Gloeothece verrucosa PCC 7822: one gene and its partner. The protein of the gene in region 1 interacts with the protein of each later gene in a pairwise test. Links are inferred from orthologs where the notes say so. Each region holds a gene or a part of one and is shown on either strand. Other genes may lie near its edges. The genes, in order: bioB and CYAN7822_RS15635.

Region 1 (3,221 bases):
GAATTATTAATTTATCTTTTGGAGGGTGATCGATATCAAAATAGTCAAGCAAGTTTAATCTTTAATAATATTGATGTCAAAAATCTTTTGCCTAAATATGTAGAACTGGCTTGGAATAATCGTTCTAGTCTAGCCTTGCGGCAGTTTGAGCAGGATTGGTTAAACGAAAATAAATAAGGTTTTTAAATAGAGGTAATTATGACGATTGTCAATCACTTGACACAAAAATTAACTTTAGCCGAATTTTTAACCCTTCCAGAAACTAAACCAGCTAGTGAATATTTTGACGGAGAAATTTATCAAAAACCTATGCCTCAAGGAGAACACAGTAGCTTACAAGGTGAGTTAGTAGCGGCTATTAATGGGCGAGGGAAATCGAAAAAATTAGTTTATGCTTTACCCGAATTGCGGTGTACTTTTGGAGGACGTTCAATTGTGCCAGATATTGCCGTATTTACTTGGGAAAGAATCCCGAAAAATTCTGAAGGTAGAATACTCAATAAATTTGAAATTTATCCGGATTGGATCATTGAAATTTTATCACCTGAACAATCCGCTAATAAAGTTATGAAAAAAATTATTTTTTCTCTGAAACAAGGAACTCAGCTAGGATGGTTAATTGATACAGAAGATGAATCGGTAATGATTTTTAAACCCGATCAATTACCTGAGATTAAATCTGATGAGGAAATTTTACCGGTTTTAAAAGTATTAGAAGATTGGCAGTTATCGGCTAATGATATGTTTCAATGGTTGACTTTATAATCGCTCTAGAAATTTCTGAGGTCAGGAAAAGCGGATTGGTGATCAGGGTACTGTGCTATGGCTTTTCGAAAAATGTCTAAAGCAAGTCGCAATCATCTTCTTGAGTATTTGGGAGATCAACATTTTCCAGAAAATCAACTAGATGGTACAATTTGCAAATACTCTGTAGGCAAAAACATAGGTAGAAAGTGGTTCAAGCATCTCTATCGTCAGCCATAACCCTTCCTGAAGATACACAACAATTACAACAATGGCTCAATCAACTAGCAGATCGCATTATCGCAGGTGAAGCCATCAGCAAATCAGTAGCCCTCGCCCTAACCCAAATAGAAGGCCAGGAAAACATCCTATTACTCTGTGAAGCGGCTGATCGCATTCGTCAAAGTTGTTGCGGCAACCAAGTGGACTTATGCAGCATCATCAACGTAAAATCCGGCAACTGTTCCGAAAATTGTCGCTTTTGTTCTCAATCTGTGCATCATCCCGGACAAGAATCCCCCATCTATGGGCTTAAATCCCCTGATGAAATTGTAGAACAAGCAAAATCCGCCAAAGCCGCCGGAGCAAAACGCTTTTGCTTAGTCAGTCAAGGACGCGGCTTAAAATACAATAGCCCAAAATCCAAAGAATTCGAGCAAATCTTAGAAACCGTCAAACGCATCATCACAGAAGCGCAGATTAAACCCTGCTGTGCTTTAGGAGAAGTCACCCAAGAACAAGCACAAGCACTCGCCGAAGCCGGCGTTACCCGCTATAACCATAACTTAGAAGCCTCAGAAAACTTTTACCCCCAAATCGTTACCACTCATAGCTGGCGGGATCGCGTAGAAACCGTTAAAAACCTCAAATCAGCCGGCATACAAGCCTGTACCGGTGGCATCATTGGCATGGGAGAAACCTGGGAAGATAGAATAGATTTAGCCCTATCCCTGCGAGAATTAGAAGTAGAATCCGTTCCCATTAACCTCCTCAACCCAAGAGAAGGAACCCCCCTAGGGCATCTTCCTAAACTCGATGCTTTTGAAGCCCTCAAAGCCATCGCTATCTTCCGATTTATTCTCCCCGCTCAAATCCTCCGCTATGCTGGAGGAAGAGAGGCTGTCATGGGAAAATTACAAAATTTAGGCTTAAAAGCGGGAATTAATGCTATGCTAATTGGGCATTATTTGACAACCCTGGGACAACCCCCAGAACAAGATCATTTAATGTTGGAATCGTTAGGTTTACAGGGCGGTGAAGCCCCTATTCCCGGTGAATACCCATCGCAAGCGCAAAACCCGACCATCTCTTGCTAACTATAAAAAACCTCAATCAACGGTGAATCCTGCCAATGAATTTCTCTGGGGGTTAATTGGTTTACTTTTAACCATTTTTACCACCTTTTTACCCGCCTCAATCACTAATTTACCCTGGAATTGGTCCCATGATGGCGTTTTACCTGAATCTTTAGGTGTCACTTATCAAATAGGGGCAGTTCTGCTAACCGGTTGTATGGGAGGAAAAAATGCCGGAGCCTTGGCACAAATTGCCTATGTTATCCTAGGATTAACCTGGTTACCCGTTTTTGCTCATGGAGGCGATTGGGAATATCTCAAAGAACCCAGTTTTGGTTATATTCTTGGGTTTATTCCGGGTGCTTGGGTGTGCGGCTTAATGGCTTTTCGCACAAGGGCTAAAATGGAAACGTTGGCCTTTAGTGCAATTTGTGGTTTATTAGTGATTCATCTTTGTGGTTTAGTTTATTTAATTGCTTTATCCTTCCTGAGTCCTAGTCAAACCCTATCCCCCACCAGCTTACCTTCTTTTATCGTCAATTATTCTCTGTTGCCTATACCAGGTCAGTTAGTTATTATTTGTGTTATTGTGGCGATTGCTTATTTTTTGCGTTTAATCTTGTTTTATTAAATTGCTTGTGGCTGGCCAATAACAAACAATCCTAAATAACCCAAAAAAATGAAAAAAAATCAATGGTTTTGGCTGGTGGCTATTATCGGTTTAATTTTAGACCGACTGACTAAGTATTGGGTTGTCCAAAGCTTTGACACCACAGGAGATACTGTACCCATTTGGTCAGGGGTTTTTCATTTTACTTATGTGATTAATACAGGAGCCGCTTTTAGTTTCTTTAAAGGTGGCGCAGGATGGCTACGGTGGCTCTCTTTAATTGTTAGTCTAGGATTGATTTTTTTGGCATGGTATGCCCCAAGAATGAGACTGATAGAACAGTTAGGCTATGGCTTTATTTTAGCAGGAGCTTTAGGCAATGGAATTGATCGCTTTGTAATGGGATATGTCGTAGATTTTTTGGATTTTCGCTTAATTAATTTCCCGATCTTTAATTTGGCTGATGTGTTTATTAATGTCGGTATATTTTGCCTATTGATTGCCAGTTTACCCACTAAACCCAGTGCAAAAAGAAATTTGTCTAAAGAAAATAATTTAGATCAAAATTTTAA
Region 2 (3,240 bases), 3.2 Mb from region 1 along the record:
GCCGTCTCTATTTCAAACCCCTTTACAACGAGTGATACACCAACAACCCTCCTAGAAAAACTGATAGGAGTCGTATTAGTAGTCCTTGGCTATTTACTCTCACCCCTATGCTGGTGGAATGATTTGGTGATTAATCTCCCTCTTGCCTATGGCTTTGGTTATGTTTGCAGTTGGATTTGGTCAGATATACTGCTACCAGCCTCAATTGTCGGTTACTGGCTCACGAATATTGCCGGAATTCTTTTAATGCAAAGGGGAGCCATGAATATTTTGCAAAAGCAATCTGAAGAACGCAGCCTTAAAAAAGAATTGATCAACGGTTTAGTCTCTTCAACCGCTTATACACTCGTAATTTTACTGTTAATTCAGTTAAAAATTCTCGACTTACCTCAATTATAAGGTTACCCTAAGCTCAGTTTCTCCGGCCACGCCCCCTATAGATTGATACTATTGGAATAAGAGTGTGTTCTAGGTTGAGGTTCACTGATTAAATCATGATATCTTCTGAGAGTTCTTTTAAATCCTGGTTAAATGAGCATCGGCAGTTATTATTGCTTTCAGTTATGGGTGTGTTCTTACCCATAGGGATTTTTATATTCCTAGCGTTAGGAATTGCACGGCAGCCGGAGGGGTTTCCTTGGGATGTACCCATTTTATTATTTATTCACACCGAAGCGCGCTCACAATTAGATATTTTTGCGGCGACTCTAACTCAATTTGGCATTTATTGGGGAGTAGTACCGTTAATTATTGCGATCGCGGTAACTTTATCTTTTCAAAAAAAATGGCGGGCAATCATTTATCTTTTTATTACGGCGGTAGGAACAGCAATCATTAGCCATACTTCTAAATTATATTTTCATCGAGTGCGCCCGAGTTTATGGGAACATTTTTATCCTTTGCCGCCTGATTTTTCCTTTCCCAGTGGTCATGCGCTCTCTAGTATGATGCTATTCGTCACTCTAATAATTTTAACCTGGGGAACTCGTTGGTTTGCGGCTGTGCTATTTATCGGCAGTTTTTTTGTGTTAGGAATTGGCTGGACAAGGCTTTATTTAGGCGTTCACTACCCCACCGATATTTTAGGCGGCTGGATGCTTGCAATTGCTTGGTCAATAGGTGTTAGCTTAATTGTTAAACCTAATAAACTTTAGTCATTAGTCATTAGTCATTAGAATTGTAGGGTGGGTTAGGTGCGGGGATAACTTTTATAAGAAACGGATAAATTTTGATCCGCTCCGTAACCCACCACTATGTATTTTGTATCAAGTTATTAGTCATTAGTTATTAGTTATTATATAGCGTTTCTCCAATCAATGAGGTACACCTCAATTTTATTTTTTATTACCTGTTCCCAGATCCGGTGTTCCCTAAAATCGAAAAACTATGTACCTCACTAAAATGAGAGATGCTATAAATCATCACTCATCACTATTAACTCTTAACTTCAATTGGCGCACCGTCACGAAAAATAATTAACTCTCCAGGTTGTATCGGTGTCCAAACTTCGTTATCAGTTAGAGGAGTGGTAGCAATAACAGCAACCCGGTCTGTAGGATGAGTCAAAGCTTGAAAATCTACGGTGAGGTCTTCATCAATGAGATGAGCTTGGGAAAAAGGAGAGGAGCGGATAATATAATGTAGATGAGTGGAACAATGAGCAAATAAATATTCACCATTGCCAAGTAAATAGTTAAAAACGCCTTTTTCGGCCATCAAATCCGTTGTTTGTTTAAGAACCGAGTAGAGTTGTGTCAGAGTAGGTTTGCCATCAGCAAAAGAGCGGCGCAAAATATTTAATAGATAGCAGAAGGCTTTTTCACTATCGGTTTGACCAATAGGTTGATAAAATCCTGGCAGTTCGCTATTCATATCTATAAGATTTCCATTATGAGCAAATACCCAATAATTCCCCCACATTTCTCGTCTAAAAGGATGACAATTTTCTAGACGAATATCTCCTTGTGTTGCTTTGCGGATATGGGCAATAACATTAGTAGATTTAATGGGGTAGCGTTTGACTAAGTCCGCTATGGGAGAGATAGCAGAAGGTTTAGCATCTTGAAACATTCGACAGGCTTTTCCTTCAAAAAAAGCAATGCCCCAACCATCTCGATGTTCATCTGTTTTGCCGCCTCTAGCACAAAAGCCTTCAAAGGAAAAACAGATATCAGTGGGAACATTACAATTCATGCCTAGGAGTTGACACATAAGTAAAGAGTAAGAAGAAATAATAAAGGGTAAATAACTAATGACTTTTCAGAGGAGATAACGTTAAGCCGCCTGTTTCGGGAAAGCCTAATTCATTGGGAGAACTAAATTGCCAATGTTGTTGATATTGATTGAGAAAATTTTGCCCAACAATGCCATCAATTTCTAAAGTATCTAACACCTTAGTATCAACAATCACGCCATCAATTTGATTAACCGTATTTTCTTTTAAACTCACTTGATCTAAACGGGTATTATAAGCCGCTTCATTTCCACAAAATCCGCTTACTTGTGTGGGTTTGTTTTTCGTCAGATTGAGTTGTTTTGCCAATTTTTCAGAAATAACCATTTGTTCGGCTCCCGTATCAAGAAGAAAGGTAAAAGGACCTTGACCATTAATATAAACTTGAGTGGTCATTAACCCCATTTTTCCTTTTAAAGGAATGGCTGACGTACTGATAGTAGAAGGGGGGGATAATTGGAGTTTTTGAGTTTCAGGATTAATCTTGACATCAAAGCCGCTAAAAAAATCTAAGCCGATGACACCGGCAATATTTTCAGAAATTAAAAATTTTGATAAACCTAGTCCCATAAGTCCTTGTGCGCTTGCCCCTTCAATGGCTATTTTAGGAAAGGGGTGCATAGCCGCCTCAAGTTTATCGCAGCTTTGGCCCACTACCATATATTCTAATAAATCATTGGGGATATTAATACTTTTTAGTTTAAGTTTTTGGGCTATTTGATTAGTAATGATCGAGTTAGAAGCCCCCATATCTAAAATAAATGGGTGTGTTTTTCCCTCAATGGTTACAGGAAGAGAAAAAACATTAGTTGAGGGCAATTTTTGTAATTCAATAGTGGCTTGTCCTTGACGGGTAGGAGTCGGTAAAGGAACGCCTGTTATCTTGACAATGCTTTTAAGACGTTCTTCGGCATCGGCTCGAATATTGCCCTGTTCATCTAGATAAATAACTCGATAAAAACATTGTATAGAAGTGGTTTCTAAACTTTGCTGTTGACTTTGACTAT

Evidence for each region.
Region 2: the proteins of bioB (region 1) and CYAN7822_RS15635 interact in binary tests that used the Escherichia coli proteins (3 or more experiments, as listed by UniProt). The link is inferred for Gloeothece verrucosa PCC 7822 from one-to-one orthologs.

Annotation. Positions count from the first base shown.
Region 1 is NC_014501.1:385,663-388,883, reverse strand. The notes cover bases 120-3,006. They hold bioB (biotin synthase BioB), read left to right. Parts: upstream 120-953; coding sequence 954-2,060; downstream 2,061-3,006. Other genes in these bases: lspA (signal peptidase II), read left to right, coding at 2,719-3,006; CYAN7822_RS01720 (biotin transporter BioY), read left to right, coding at 2,017-2,670; CYAN7822_RS01730 (Uma2 family endonuclease), read left to right, coding at 199-765; CYAN7822_RS01735 (Uma2 family endonuclease), read left to right, coding at 120-177. Outside these bases: more of CYAN7822_RS01735, read left to right, coding at 1-119; more of lspA, read left to right, coding at 3,007-3,221. UniProt on the Escherichia coli protein: Catalyzes the conversion of dethiobiotin (DTB) to biotin by the insertion of a sulfur atom into dethiobiotin via a radical-based mechanism.
Region 2 is NC_014501.1:3,555,745-3,558,984, reverse strand. What follows is about bases 324-3,229. They hold CYAN7822_RS15635 (class II glutamine amidotransferase), read right to left. Parts: upstream 2,212-3,229; coding sequence 1,435-2,211; downstream 324-1,434. Other genes in these bases: CYAN7822_RS15630 (retropepsin-like aspartic protease), read right to left, coding at 2,249-3,229; CYAN7822_RS15640 (phosphatase PAP2 family protein), read left to right, coding at 495-1,154; CYAN7822_RS15645 (DUF7980 family protein), read left to right, coding at 324-399. Also shown: more of CYAN7822_RS15645, read left to right, coding at 1-323; more of CYAN7822_RS15630, read right to left, coding at 3,230-3,240.